DNA from 2 places in the Amycolatopsis sp. CB00013 genome. Region 1 is predicted to be linked to the other one. Evidence: predicted binding sites of a transcription regulator. Region 1 holds the regulator's gene; the other holds the start of a gene.
What was found. The regulator HspR, encoded in region 1, represses chaperone genes until heat shock. The targets are predictions, from matches to a motif close to ANNTTGAGTNNNNNNNACTCAANNT.
Positions count from the first base shown of each region.

Region 2: lon (endopeptidase La) is a predicted target of HspR. The motif match lies at 3,662-3,686, and genes of this name have one in related genera.

Region 1 is NZ_LIWC01000002.1:1,151,021-1,158,623, reverse strand. Features, by position in the region: gene dnaK (molecular chaperone DnaK) at 1-1,022, shown strand, start outside; gene grpE (nucleotide exchange factor GrpE) at 1,019-1,765, shown strand; gene dnaJ (molecular chaperone DnaJ) at 1,799-2,974, shown strand; gene AMK34_RS15585 (heat shock protein transcriptional repressor HspR) at 2,980-3,408, shown strand; gene AMK34_RS15580 (DUF305 domain-containing protein) at 3,524-4,120, opposite strand; gene AMK34_RS15575 (lytic polysaccharide monooxygenase) at 4,117-4,872, opposite strand; gene AMK34_RS15570 (globin domain-containing protein) at 5,032-6,240, opposite strand; gene AMK34_RS15565 (globin domain-containing protein) at 6,514-7,603, opposite strand, start outside.
Region 2 is NZ_LIWC01000004.1:130,078-137,680, reverse strand. Features, by position in the region: gene AMK34_RS27230 (putative bifunctional diguanylate cyclase/phosphodiesterase) at 1-1,449, opposite strand, end outside; gene AMK34_RS27225 (GNAT family N-acetyltransferase) at 1,730-2,668, shown strand; gene AMK34_RS27220 (SAM-dependent methyltransferase) at 2,688-3,536, shown strand; gene lon (endopeptidase La) at 3,703-6,105, shown strand; gene AMK34_RS27210 (hypothetical protein) at 6,272-6,472, shown strand; gene AMK34_RS27205 (helix-turn-helix domain-containing protein) at 6,469-6,972, shown strand; gene AMK34_RS27200 (alkaline phosphatase PhoX) at 6,969-7,603, shown strand, end outside.

The DNA of each region.
Region 1 (7,603 bases):
ACCTGCTCGAACGCACCCGCAAGCCGTTCAACAACGTCATCCGTGACGCGGGTGTCGCCGTCGGCGACATCGACCACGTCGTGCTCGTGGGTGGTTCCACCCGCATGCCGGCCGTGTCCGAGCTGGTCAAGGAGCTGACCGGCGGCCGCGAGCCGAACAAGGGCGTCAACCCGGACGAGGTCGTCGCGGTCGGCGCGGCGCTGCAGGCCGGTGTGCTCAAGGGCGAGGTCAAGGACGTCCTGCTGCTCGACGTGACCCCGCTTTCGCTGGGCATCGAGACCAAGGGCGGCGTGTTCACCAAGCTCATCGAGCGCAACACCACGATCCCGACCAAGCGTTCGGAGATCTTCTCCACCGCGGACGACAACCAGCCGTCGGTGCAGATCCAGGTGTTCCAGGGTGAGCGCGAGATCGCGGCGCACAACAAGAAGCTCGGCATGTTCGAGCTGACCGGTCTCCCGCCCGCCCCGCGTGGCGTGCCGCAGATCGAGGTCACCTTCGACATCGACGCCAACGGCATCGTGCACGTCCTCGCGAAGGACCTCGGCACGAACAAGGAGCAGTCGATGACGATCACCGGTGGCTCCGCGCTGCCGAAGGACGACATCGAGCGCATGGTCAAGGACGCCGAGGCGCACGCCGAGGAGGACAAGCAGCGCCGCGAGGAGGCGGAGACCCGCAACCAGGCGGAGACGCTGGTCTACCAGACCGAGAAGTTCGTCAAGGACAACGAGGACAAGCTGCCCGACGAGCTCAAGGGCAAGGTGAAGTCCGCGATCGACGAGGCCAACGAGGCGCTCAAGGGCACCGACTCGGCGAAGATCCGCGAGTCCATCGAGAAGCTGAACACCGCTTCGCAGGAGCTGGGCACCGCGCTCTACGCCAACGCCACCCCGGGTGCCGAAGGTGCCGCCGGTGAAGGCGCCGCCGGTGCGGCGGGCGCGGGTACCGGTTCGCAGGCCAAGGCGGACGACGTCGTCGACGCCGAGATCGTCGAAGAGGACGAGAAGGACAAGAAGTGACGGGACGCTACGACGAAACCGAGGGCCGGGGCCCGGAGGAACCGGTGGTCGTGCGGGACCGTAGGCGGATCGACCCGCTGACCGGTGAGGTCCGCCCGGCCGCCCCGGCCGCCGAACCCCAGGACGGCCCGAAGCACGCCGCCCCGGCCGAAGAGGCCGCCGCGCAGACCGAGCCGGAGCCCGCCGCACACGCGGGCCCCGGCCTCGGGGGGTCCCTTGTGGACGATTCGGTGTCGGTGGCCACCGGTCTGGAGAAGGAGCTGGCGGAACGCACCGCCGACCTCCAGCGCCTCCAGGCGGAGTACGCCAACTACCGCAAGCGCGTGGACCGCGACCGCGAGCAGGTCGTCGTCGGCGCGAAGGCGTCGGTCGTCGGCGATCTGCTCCCGCTGCTCGACGACCTCGAGCGCGCGGAGCAGCACGGCGATCTGACCGGTGCCTTCAAGTCGGTCGGCGAGAAGCTGGTCGGAAGCCTGCAGAGGTCGGGCCTCGAGGCGTTCGGCACCGAGGGCGAGCCCTTCGACCCGAGCGTGCACGAGGCCGTGCAGCACAGCACGTCCCCGGACGTCACCGGGCCGACGGTCACCATGGTCATGCGCCGTGGTTACCGCTTCGGCGAGCGCGTGCTGCGTCCGGCGATGGTCGGGGTCACCGACCACGAGCCGGGTGGCGCCCCGGTGGACCCGCCGGTGGGCGGCGAGCTGCCGCTCGAGGGCGAACTTTTCGATGAGAACAACCGCTGATCGGCGATACGGCGTGAAAGGAGGAGACGTTCGGTGAGTGCACGGGAATGGATCGGTAAGGACTTCTACCGTGAACTGGGCGTCTCCTCCGACGCCACCGCGGACGAGATCAAGAAGGCCTACCGCAAGCTGGCCAAGGAGAACCACCCCGACGCCAACGCGGGCAACGCGGAGGCCGAGAAGAAGTTCAAGGCGGTCTCCGAGGCGTACGGCGTGCTGTCCGACACGGCCAAGCGCAAGGAGTACGACGAGGCTCGCCGCCTCTTCGGCTCCGGCGGTCCCGGCGGCTTCGGCTTCCCGGGTGGCGGTGCCGGCGGCGGTGGGTTCGACGTCGGCGACATCTTCGGCCAGGCGGGGCAGCAGCAGGGCGGCTTCGGCGGTCTCGGCGACATCCTCGGCGGGCTGTTCGGCCGCCGCGGCGCCGCGGCCGGTGCCACGGCGAACCGGCCGCAACGCGGCGCGGACGTGGAGACCGACGTCCGGATCGATTTCGCCGAGGCGGTCAAGGGCGCGACCCTGCCGCTGCGGCTGTCGAGCCCGGCGACCTGTTCCACCTGCGGTGGCAACGGCGCGAAACCGGGGACCTCCCCGAGGACGTGTGCGACCTGCCAGGGCAGCGGGCTGGTCAGCCGCAGCCAGGGCGCGTTCGCGTTCTCCGAGCCGTGCCGCGACTGCCGCGGTCGCGGCCAGATCATCGACGACCCGTGCCCGGAATGCGCGGGCGAGGGCGTCAGCACCCGTACGCGCACCCTGACCGTGCGGATCCCGCCGGGCGTCGCCGACGACCAGCGGATCCGGCTGGCGGGCCAGGGCGAACCGGGCCGTGGCGGCGCGCAGCCGGGCGACCTGTACGTCCGCGTGCACGTCGCTCCGCACACGTTGTTCGGGCGCAAGGACCTCGACCTGACGATCACCGTGCCGGTGTCCTTCACGGAGCTGGCCCTCGGCGGCACGATCACCGTGCCGACGCTCGAGGGCAAGGTCTCGCTGAAGGTGCCGCAGGGTACGGCGAGCGGTCGCGTGCTTCGCGTGCGCGGCAAGGGAATCGCGAAGCGTGACGGTTCGCAGGGCGATCTGCTGGTCACCCTGCAGGCGGCCATCCCGGCCAAATTGGACGACAAGGCCCGTGAAGCGCTGGAGGCGTACGCGGAAGCCATGTCCGGCCACGACCCGCGACCGGAGATCACCGAACTTCTCGAAGGCAGGTGAGCACGATGTTCGGCGGGCTGCCGCACGGTGCGGACGAGGACACCCCGGTGTTCGTCATTTCGGTGGCGGCACAGCTTTCCGGCCTGCACGCGCAGACCCTGCGGTCCTACGACCGCCAGGGTCTCGTGTCGCCGGGCCGGACCTCCGGTGGTGGACGGCGTTACTCGATGCGGGACATCGCGTTGCTGCGCGAAGTGCAGCGACTGTCCCAAGAGGACGGTGTCAACCTCGCGGGCATCAAGCGGATCATCGAGCTGGAGAACCAGGTCGACGCGCTCCGCGCGCGCATCGCCGAACTGACCGAGGAGCTCACGGCGGCGTACCTCACCGCCGAACAGACGGCCGCGGCCGTGCACGCCTCCTACCGCAAGGATCTCGTTCCCTTGCGGCAGCAGACGGCCCTCGTGGTCTGGAAGCCCAAAAAACGCAATTAGTCCTCTGAATGCCGCGGGTCGCCAGCCCTCGTGAGTACGTGAAGGCCCCCTTCACTGCGCTAGACGCAATGAAGGGGGCCTTCACGTACTTCACGCGTTTAGTCCTCTGAATGCGTCATTGGCCGGGGACCAGGGTCCGGATCTGCTGGACCTCGCCGGTGCGCGAGTCCTGGATCCGCTGGGCCAGAGCCTTCGACTCGGGGTTCTTCCCGTCCTTCAGCTCGGTCCTCGCCAGCGCGACCCCGTTGTGCTGGTGCGCCACGAAGATGTCGGCGAAGTCCAGACTGAACTCCGCACCATCCTTTTTGGACAGTGCGTCGAGCAGGCCCTTGTCGGTGAGCCCGTCGCCACCGTGATGGTGGTGCGCCTTCGGGTCCATGGAACCCGTCTCGGGTTTGCCCCAGGCCTTCAGCCGGTTCCGCATGTCGGTCGTCTCGGTCTGCTGGGTCGCCTCGATGGCGGCCGCGAGGTCCTTGAGCTCCTGCTTCTGCCCCTGCTTGGCCTTGACCAGCTTGACGATCTCCACGCCCTGGTCGTTGTGGGCGATCATCATCTGCAGGAACATCACGTCGGCGTCGTTGTACTCCGCGGACGCCCCGGCCGACTGGGGAACCGGGGAGATCGGGGCGCCGGCGTTGGTGGATGAGCCATCACCGGTCCCGCAGCCCGCGAGGGCCACGAGACCGGCGACGAGAACGAGGGCCAGCTTCACTGCCGCGTCCACAGCGCGGGGGTGTTCGGCGGTTCCCAGCCTTGGATCGCGGTATGCGCCATCTGGCAGCGGTAGGTCGCGCCGCCGTAGGTCACCGTGTTGCCGACCGCGTAGGACGTCCCGGCCGCCCAGGTGCCGCCGGTGGGCGGGTTACTGGTGCTGGTCGGCGGGTTCGACGTCGTGGGCGGGTTGCTGGTGGTCGGCGGGTTGCTGGTGCTGGTGGGCGGGGTGCCGCCGCCGATCTGCAGGTCGATGCAGCTGTAGAAGGCCATCGGCGTGTCCGCGATGTTCCAGATGGCGAGCACCTTCTGGCGGCCGCTGAAGCCGTTCAGGCTCACCGTGTGCGACGTCGGGTCCTTCGGCGCGGAGTTGTTCCCGCTGATGTCGGCGATCTTGGTGCCGCCGATGTAGTACTCGTAGTTCGTGGTCCGGTGGTAGGCGGTGAACTTCCAGTTGAAGGTCACGCTGTTGCCGACCGACGCGGCGGGCCACGGCTTCGACTCGTCGTTGAGTTCGGCGAATCCGGGAAGGCCGCCGTTGCAGCTGCGGAGCCCCTTGGGGCCTTCGACGCTCTGCGGTTCGTAGACGATGGCGCCGCAGCCGGAAACCTTGCCTTGGGCGCAGTTCGCCTGGCGGCTGGGCGGGGACAGCACATAGCCGTGGGCGCTGGCCACCTGCGGGATGGCCACGATGGCGATCGGGGCGAGGATCGCACCGGCGGCGGCTGCCACGAGCTTGCGTTTGACGGTCATGCCGGCTCCTGGGGATGGAACGACGGTGTTCCCGTGAGGGGGAGCAATGTGGTCTAGACCATAAATCCGCCGGTGACCGTGGTCAATGATTCACTGACCTACTGCTGCGTCGGGCCCAGGTGGAACAGCCGATCGGCCTAATACGAACGAAGTATCACCTCAGTCCAGGGTGAAGGGGTCGTACTTGATCCGGCCGAGGTCCGTGCCCGCGGCGAGCAGTTTCGCGATGGTCGCCCGGATCATCGACGGCGACCCGGCGACGTACACGTCACGCTCCTTCCAGGCCCCGCGCTGCGTCACCGCCGTCGCCAGCGTGCCGCGGTCGCCGCCGGTGACGGCGCCTTCCTCGGTCACCGGTGTCACCGTCAGCCAAGGGCAGGTGACGGTGAGCCCGCGGAGTTCGTCGAGGGCGTAGAGGTCTTCCGGACGGCGCCCGCCGAAGAAGAGGTGCACCGGCGGGTTGTTCTTCCAGCGCGACATGTCGTCGAGCAGGGCGAGCAACGGCGCGACGCCGGTGCCGCCGCCGATCATCAGCAGCGGACGGCTTTCCGTGTGATTCACCGAAAGCGCGCCGAGCGACGGGCCGAGGCGCCAGACGTCGCCGAACCGGGTGTGGTGGACGATCGCGCGCGAGACCCAGCCGCCGCGCACGGCGTGCACGTGGAACTCCATCGTCCCGTCGTCGTGCGGCGCGGTGGCGGGCGAGAAGTACCGCCACATCCGCGGCCGTTGCGGGACCTCGACGCTCACATAGCCGCCGGCCCGGTACGGCAGCGGCTGATCGGTGCGCACCTTGACGATGGCGACGTCACGGGACACGACGCGGTGTTCGATGACGGTCGCCTTCCACCACGCCGGCCCGACCTCCTTGCCCGCGGCCTCGCGCATGCTCTTCGAAATGACGCCGTATGCGGTGACCCAGGCGTCCTCCACCTCGGGAGTCCAGTCGTCCTTCAAGAACCTTTTCAACGCGGCGATCAGTGCGACGCCGACGGCGTCGTAATGGCGGCCGAGGACGTCGAACTTCCGGTGGTCCCGGCCGAGCTGGCTGAGGAACGTGGCCAGTTCGTCGGGCCGGTCCACCATCTGCACGACGTAGACGAGGGCGCGCAGCAAACGATTTCGCTGCGTGGCCATGTTGATCGGGAAGAGCGCCCTGGCGTCGGGTGAAACGGCGAAGAGTGCCCCGTAGAAGTATTGGGACAACTCCTCGGACTTCGTTTCGACGGCGGCGAAACTCTCCCTGATGAGCTTGGCCAGCTGGACGGACTTGTCCGCCGTCGGCGTCTCGATCAAGGGTGGGACGGGAATCGGTGAGGATCTGGACGAACTGGGCGGATGCTCGTACTTCACTGTTTCGGCGGTCATGGGTGAACGATTTTCTCCAGTTGGATCGGGCATATTCTCCAGACCCGATGTCATCGTGCTCGTGTTCCCCCGAGGGTTCTCGACTGTATGCCCGAAAGTCGCGAAAGGATCCACGAATGTTTGTTTCCCGCTCGAACGGAGCAAACGATATACGCGCCGTCAACCCCGTCTGGCACTAAGTAAAGGAATGCGTGATCGGCCGATCGGGTGGGTTTTTCTCTGTGCTTACGAGATCACGTAACGCGGCCGAACACCATTGTGGAATCGAATTGCCTAGTCGATGGTGAAGGGGTCGTACGCGATCTGGTCGAGCGCGCTGCCCGCGACCAGCATCCGGGACACCGTCGCCCGGATCATCGCGGGCGAGCCGGCGACGAGGATCCGGTGCCCCGGCCAGGATCCTTGCTGTGTAACGGCTTCCGCGAGCGTGCCCTGCACGCAGCCGGGGGCTTCTTCACCGTGCTCGACCACCGGGGTCACGGTGAGCCACGGGTTCGTGGCCGCCAGGGCGCGCAACTCGTCGAGGTCGTAGAGGTCCTCACGCGACGGTCCGCCGTAGAACAACTGCACTTTCGGGTTCTCGCCCCACTGCGCCAGATCGTCCAAGATGGCGCGCAGCGGCGCGACACCGGTGCCGCCCGCGATCATCAGGACGTCGCGGCCGTCGGTCCGGTCGACCGAAAGCCTGCCGAGCGGCGGTCCGAGCCGCCAGACGTCGCCGGGCTGCGTGTGGCTCACGATGGCGCGCGACACCCAGCCGCCGTCGACCGCGCGCACGTGGAACTCGATGCCGCCGTCCTCGCGCGGCGCGTTCGCCGGCGAAAGGTAGCGCCAGAGCCTCGGCCGCTGCGGTACTTCGACGCTCATGTACTGGCCGGGCAGGTAGGGCACCGGGAATTCGGGCTGGACGCGGACCAGGGCGAGATCCCAGGTGAGCCGCCGGTGTTCGAGTACGGTCGCCGACCACGACGCCGGGTTGACGTCGGCCGCGGCGGCCTCCTGCATCGCGCGGGCGACGATGGTGAACGCCTCCGCCCAGGCCCGTTCGACCTCGGGTGTCCAGTCCGGACCGAGGTGGTTCTTGAGCGAGGCGAGCAGCGCGGTGCCGACGGCCTCGTAGTGCCGCGGGATGACGCCGAACTTGCGGTGGTCGCGGCCGAGCTGGGTCAGGAACGGGACGAGATCGTCCGGCCGGTCGACCATCTGCACGATGTGGACCAGCGCGCGGACCAGCCTGCCGCGCTGGACCTCCATGTTGATGGGGAAGAAGTCGCGGGTGGCAGGCGCGAGGGTGAACAGCATCCCGTAGAAGAACTGCGAGATCTCCGGGATGAAGGGTTCCGACTTCGCCCAGGTGTCCCGG
Region 2 (7,603 bases), on a different contig from region 1:
CCAGACGTAGCCGAGGGCGTCGCTGACGGTGGAGAAGACGTCCAAGTCGACCCGGAGCACGACCGCGTCGACCTGTTCCCGCAACGGTTCCTTGGCGACCTGGCGGAAGCCCGGCCGGTTGAGCAGGCCGGTCAGCGGGTCGTGGTACGCGTCGTGGCGCAGGGTCGCGAGCAGGCGCCGGTTGTCCAGCGACGTCGCGAGGTGGCTGGCCATCGTGCCGAGCAGTTGGACGTCGTACTTGCCGAACCCACGCCAGCGGCTCAGCCTGTCGTGCGCTTCGACGACGCCGAGGAGCTGGTTCGCGCTGCGCAGCGGGACGACCAGCGCCTCCTGCGCGCCGCGGTCGAGCAGCGCGGAGCGGACGTCGGGATTGGCTTCGGTGATCCGGAAGTGACGGACGTGCGCGCCGGGCAGGCGCAGCAGCGGGTCGTCGGCGGCCGGGTCGACAGGCGGCAGTTCGTCGCCCGCGACGACCATCCGCATGGTGTCCTTCGGCTCCAGTCGAAGCCTCAGCACGACGCGGCCGGCGGCGAGTTGGTCCTTGATGCGTTCGGCGATGGTCGCCCACTCACGGACATCGACGCCGCCGACGAGTTCGTCCGCGCGCCCGGCGGGCCGTGCGGCGGCCTGCTGACCGGAGCGCGCGACCATCAGGCTGACGTCGGACAACGCTTCCATGTCGCGTTGCTCGCGCAGCAGATCCGAGTACGCCCAGTACAACGCGGTGAGCCCGAGGAACACGGCGAGCACGAGCGGCCAGGCCTTCGGCGTCCCGGAAATGACCAAATAACCGGAAAGACCGACCGAGGCGTTGACGAAGCCGACGACGAGGATGCGGCCGGTCAGCCGGATCGCGGTGCTGACGCGCATGCGGCGGCGCAGCACGCGGACGGCGGCGAGCGCGAGCAACGTGCTGACCAGCGGCGCGGTCAAAGTACCGGCCAGCGCGGCGATCCAGGTCATGTCGTGGGCGCCGGAGGCCTGTTTCACCAGTCCTGCCACGGCGAACGCGCCGGTGATCTCCAGCAGGAAGGCGCCGGCGTTGTAGAGCACGCGTCCGGCGACCTTGCGGGCAAGCAAGGTCCCGATCCCCGCCGCGAGATGCGCGGCGAGCACGACTTCGAAGGGAGCGACGAAGAAACCGATGACCAGCGGGATCTCGGTGAACGAGATCGTCCACGAGATGCCGCTGCGGACGTCGACGTTGATGCCGAGCTGTTCGGCGAGCAGGAACGCGAGGGCGAGGATCGGCCCGATCCACAACAGATCGTCCGAAGCCTCGAAGTCCAGCCAAAGGCTGACCGCGGCCGCGGCGGCGATGCCCATGGTGAGTACCGCGAAGGTGTAGACGCGGAACCGTCGCTCGTCGGTACGAGCCTCCGTAACGGCGCCTCCCTTGCCCGCTGTCGCCTGTGCGGCGCTCCCGGGCCTGCCGTTCGTGTCCGGCATCCGACCTTCCTTCCCGGCTGCCCAACCGGTCTTGTCCTACCGCGACCTCGGGGACGAGGGCAATACAGTACCCCGGAGGGCGTACCCAAGTCCCATTCGAGACAGTATGAGATCACCCCAGGGTTAACAATGGGCGCGTCGCGCTGACCTGCGTGGACCAAGGGGTGAAATGGGAGCGTTATTCGCGTTCCTTCCGACTACCGGAAGTCACCTGGCGCCACGCTCCGGCCAATCTCGTGAAGTTCCCGGCGGACCCGTCAGTAGGGGCTTGAATAGCCCTATGAATAGCCACGCCATCGCCGCCGGGCACGCCGAGCGGCTCGCCACCGTGGACGCCCTGCTCCCCGAAATGCCTGCACTGGAGCCTGTCGAGGGCTCCGTGTCACTCTCCGCGACGGCAGGCGACTCGGCCGCCGCCGGATTGTCGGTACGGACCGAGGCGGGTCCCGATTCCGTTGACTCTCCGTGGCGGGCCCTCGTCGAGCATCGCCTCGAAGCCCGCCTCACCGGACCCCGCCCGGAAGCCGCCCTCGACGCATTACTCACCCGATGGGATGAACATCTGAAGACCGTGGCCCCACCTGGGGATGTCGAGACGGCGGCGACCGTGGTGCGGCCCAGCCGGGACTCCCCCGGCTCGGCCGAATTGCTGCGCCGCGGCTTCGCACCGGTGCTGGTGATCGCGGTCCGCCCGGCCGACCGGCTCGCCGTGACCGGACCGCCCGCCACTCCCGGGGTGCACATCCGGCCCGCCGAAGCGGATGATCTCGAAACCGCCGTCGGACTCGAACTGGAATTGCAGCGTTATGACGCGCAGTTCGGTTCTGTCACTTTGCGCGAGGGCGCGGAGGAAACGATCACGGCGGACCTGTCGAAACAGTTGGGCCGGGAAAATCCGACGTTGTGGATCGCCGAGCTGTACGGCCGTCCGCTGGGCATGGTGCGGGTGCAGTTCCCCGGCGACACGGCGTGGATCCGCGGCCGGGTCGCGGCCGAGAAGGTCGGCTACCTGTCGTCGCTGGCGGTGGCGGAACAGGCGCGGTCGAGCGGGGTGGGGACGGCGCTTGCCGCGCACGCGCACCAGGTCTTCGACGAATGCGGCACCGACGCCGTGCTGCTGCACCACGCGCTGGCCAATCCGCGCTCGACGCCGTTCTGGTATGCGCAGGGCTACCGGCCGCTGTGGACGTACTGGCAGCGGCGTCCCGCGGTGCCTTGATCCGGATAGGCTCGTTCTCGTGAAGAGGGACGATGACGCGGCCCCGGTGGCGCCGACCGGGGTCGACACCGAAAAGCCGTCCGCGGCGAGGATCTACGACTGGTTCCTCGGCGGGACCCACAACTGGGCGGTCGACCGCGAGTTCGCCCGCGCGCTGGAAAAGCAGTGGCGCTGGGTCAAACCGGGCGCGCGGCACAACCGCGAGTTCATGAACCGGGTCGTGCGCGCGGCGCTGGACGCGGGGATCCGGCAGTTCATCGATCTGGGCTCCGGTGTCCCGACGGCCGGGAACGTGCACGAGATCGTGCAGGAAGAACTGGAGCCGGGCGAGACGGCGAAGGTCGTGTACGTCGACTACGAGCCGGTGGCGGTGGCGCACGCGGAGCTGATCCTCGAACGCCACGAGGCGACCGACTGGGCGGGGATCGTCCATGCGGACATGCGGCGGCCGAAGGACGTCCTGCGGCATCCGGAGACGCTGCGGCTGATCGACTTCGACCAGCCGGTATGCCTGATGATGATGGCCGTCCTGCATTTCGCCGGCCCGCACGACGATCCGCCCGCGCTGGTCGCGACGTACCGGAACGCGCTCGCGCCGGGCAGCTGGCTGGGGCTGTCGCACATGAGCTTCGGCGGCCAGACCGGCGAGGACGCCGACGGGCTGCACTGGATGGTCGAGCAGTACCGGAAGACGAGCAACCCGGTGTGGATGCGGGACCGCGAAGAGATCGAGCCGCTCTTCGGGGACTGGCCGCTGCTGGAACCCGGCATCGTCCACCTGCCCGACTGGCGGCCCGTGCGGGAGCTGCGGCGGGACGAAGAAGGCGCCCGCCCGTTCGCCTGGTGCGGTGTCTCGGTGCACCCCTGACCTCCGACCTCTCACTGGTTCGCGTCGCGTTTAGGGGGCTAAAGGCGACGCGGACCGAGCAGAGGTCGGATGAATGAGTGATCGCTGACGGCGAACGCGGAAAGGAAACAAACGGGTCGATCGGAGAGTTGAGCTAGGCAGACTCAACTAACCGAGGAGTGCACAGATGACCGACAACCGCCTCCTGCCCGTCCTCCCGCTCGATGACGACGTCGTGCTGCCGGGCATGATCGTCCCGCTCGACCTCGCCGACACGGAGACGCGCGCCGCGGTGGAGTCCGCCCAGGCCAACACGCCTGCCCAGGCTTCCTTCCCGGGGATCCGGTCCAGCGCCGCCACCAAGGCCGAGGTGCTGATCGTCCCCCGCGTCCACGGCGAATACGCCGAACTCGGCACCATCGCGACCGTCGAACGCATCGGGCGCGTGCCCGGCGGCAAGACCGCGGTGCTGTTGCGCGGTACCCGCCGCGCCGTCGTCGGCCGCATCGCCGACGGTCCCGGCGCCGCTCGCTGGGTCCACGCCGAGGTCGCCACCGAGACCACCGACGACAACTCCGCGAAGCTCGCGTCCGAGTACAAGAGCGTCGTCCTCGCGATCCTCCAGCAGCGTGGCGGCTGGCAGATGATCGACGCCGTCCAGGAGGTCGAAGACCCGTCCGCGCTCGCCGACCTCGCGGGCAACTCGTCATACCTCAAAACCGAGCAGAAACTCGAACTGCTCTCCACCCTCGACGTCTCGGCGCGGCTCGAGAAGGCCCTCGAGTGGAGCCGCGAACAGCTGGCCGAGCTCGAGGTCACCGACACCATCCGCAAGGACGTCCAGGAGGGCATGGAGAAGCAGCAGAAGGAGTTCCTGCTGCGCCGCCAGCTCGAAGCGATCCGCAAGGAGCTGGGCGAGCTCGACGGAACGGCCAACGACGACGACTACCGCGCCCGCGTCGAGGCCGCCGAGCTGCCGGACGCGGTCAAGAAAGCCGCACTGTCCGAAGTGGACAAACTGGAGCGTACTTCCGACCAGTCCCCCGAGGGCGGCTGGATCCGCACTTGGCTGGACACGGTCCTCGAACTGCCGTGGAACGAGCGCACCACCGACGTCCACGACATCGCCGCCGCGCGCGACATCCTCGACGCCGACCACGCCGGCCTCGACGATGTGAAGGAACGCATCATCGAGTACCTGGCCGTGCGCAAGCGTCGTGCGGAGTCGGGGCTCGGCCCGGTCGGCGGACGGCGGTCGGGCGCGGTGCTCGCGCTCGCGGGTCCTCCGGGGGTCGGCAAGACGTCGCTCGGCGAGTCCGTGGCGAAGGCGATGGGCCGCAAGTTCGTCCGCGTCGCGCTCGGCGGCATCCGTGACGAGGCGGAGATCCGCGGTCACCGCCGCACGTACGTCGGCGCGCTGCCCGGCCGGATCGTCCGCGCCATCAAGGAAGCGGGTTCGATGAACCCGGTCGTGCTGCTCGACGAGATCGACAAGGTCGGCGCCGACTACCGCGGCGATCCGACGGCGGCGTTGCTGGAGGTGCTGGACCCGGAGCAGAACCACACGTTCCGCGACCACTACCTCGAGGTCGAGCTGGACCTGTCCGACGTCGTGTTCCTGGCGACGGCGAACGCGCTCGAGACCATTCCCGGCCCGCTGCTGGACCGGATGGAGCTGGTCACCCTCGACGGCTACACCGAGCACGAGAAGGTCACCATCGCCCGCGATCACTTGCTCCCCCGCGAGCTGGAGCGCGCCGGTCTCGGCAAGGACGACGTCACGCTGACCGACGGCGCGTTCAGCCGCATCGCCGCCGAGTACACGCGGGAGGCCGGGGTGCGCAACGCGAACCGGACCATCGCGAAGGTACTGCGCAAGGTGGCGACCAAGGTCGCGCTGGACGAGGTCGCGCTGCCGCTGACGATCGACGCCGACGGGCTGGAGACCTACCTCGGCCGCCCGCGGCACCTGCCGGAGTCCTCGCTGCCCGCGTCGACCCAGCGCACGTCGACCCCGGGGGTGGCCACCGGGCTGGCGGTGACCGGCGCCGGCGGTGACGTCCTCTACATCGAGGCGTCGCTGGCGGATCCGGAGTCCGGCTCCACCGGGCTTCAGCTGACCGGCCAGCTGGGCGAAGTGATGAAGGAATCGGTGCAGATCGCGTTGTCGTACCTGCGTTCGCACGGCGCTGAGCTGGAACTCCCGGTCGGCGACCTGAAGGACCGCGGCATCCACGTGCACGTCCCCGCGGGCGCGGTGCCCAAGGACGGGCCGAGCGCCGGCATCACGATGACGACCGCGCTGGCGTCCCTGCTTTCGGGCCGGGTCGTGAAGTCGGACGTCGCGATGACCGGTGAGGTGTCGCTGACCGGGCGCGTGCTGCCGATCGGCGGGGTCAAGCAGAAGCTGCTGGCCGCGCACCGGGCCGGGATGAAGACGGTGATCATCCCGCAGCGCAACGAGCCCGATCTGGACGACGTCCCGGCCGAAGTGCTGGCACAGCTGGACGTCCACGCCGTGGCGAACGTCCGCGACGTGCTGGACATCGCGCTGGCCCCGGCGACGGCTCCGGTCGCCCAAGCGGCGTAACGGCGCGAGGCCGAAGCCCCGGATCCCCTCGTGGGTCCGGGGCTTTCGGCTTGCCGAGATCCGGACGAACCCGGACATTGACTCGCCTTAAACTCCCTATCACGTTTTGATAACGTACATTGCGTGCCACCCAGCCGGGGTGCGTGATCCTTGAGAGGGCAAGGTCATGAGTCAAGGAATTCTTTCCCCGTTGCGGCCGAGGCGCAGGTGCGTTTCGGCCGGTCAGATCGTCTGCCTGAGCATCCTCACCGGATTCACCGCGACGCTGACCTTCGCCGGCACCAGCGCCACTATCGCCGCGGCGATCGCCATCACCCTGTTCGGCGCCGTTCTCCGTCACCCCGCGCCCGCCAAGGCACCCCGATGAACACGGAAACGGAGTTCATGGCGCGACTGCGCGAACTCCGTGACCGAAGCGGCCTCAGCATCCGCGCGCTGGCCGCCGCGACCGGTTGGTCCCGCAGCACCTTGGCCGACCTGTTGGCGCGGAACACCTTGCCCGGCAACGAAAACCAGATGCGAGTCCTGTTGCGCGCCCTGCTCCGGACGGTCCCCGACGAGCGCGGGGTCGACGAGTATCTCACCGACTGGCGTCACCTGATCGGACGTCGCCACCACCGCAATGGCGGATGCGCACCGCTCGACCGGATACTCGTCGCCCTGGAAATCGCGGCACAGCGCGGCGGCTCCGACGCACCGGGCCTACGCAAAGCGAAAGAAATAGTGCTGCACGAAGGTTCCCTACGAAAGTTCCCTCCTCGCGGTGAATACGCCGCGAATTCACCTGGATGTCCCGTTCCGCCCGTACTCTCCGACCCGCTCCATCCCGCACCACCACATCAGCGGATGTCTCGGAGGCACGAGTGAAGCGACGGAATTTCCTGCGCGCGGCCGTGGTCGGCGCCGGTGTCACGGCGTTCGGCAACAGGCTCTCGGGAGCGGCTCTCGCCGCGCCCGCCCAGAACGGACCCAGCCCGTACGGCGCGCTCCAGGCCGCCGACGCGAACGGGATCCAGCTGCCGGCGGGATTCACCAGCCGTGTCATCGCCAGGTCCGGCCAGAAGGTCGCGAGCACCGGGTACACCTGGCACAGCGCCCCGGACGGCGGCGCGGTGTTCGCCGACGGCAGCGGCTGGATCTACGTGTCGAACTCGGAGATCACCCCCGGCGGGGGCGCGAGCGCGGTCAAGTTCGACGCGAGCGGGAACATCACCGGCGCCCACCGCATCCTGGCGAACACCCGCCAGAACTGTGCGGGCGGCAAGACTCCTTGGAACACCTGGCTTTCCTGCGAGGAGACCGATCTCGGGTTCGTCTACGAATGCCAGCCGAACGGCCCGGCCACGGCCGCCGTCCAGCGGCCCGCGATGGGGAAGTTCAAGCACGAGGCCGCGGCGGCCGACCCGGTGCGCAAGGTCGTCTACCTGACCGAAGACACCTCCGACGGCTGCTTCTACCGCTTCGTCCCGACGACCTGGGGCGACCTCTCCGCCGGGAC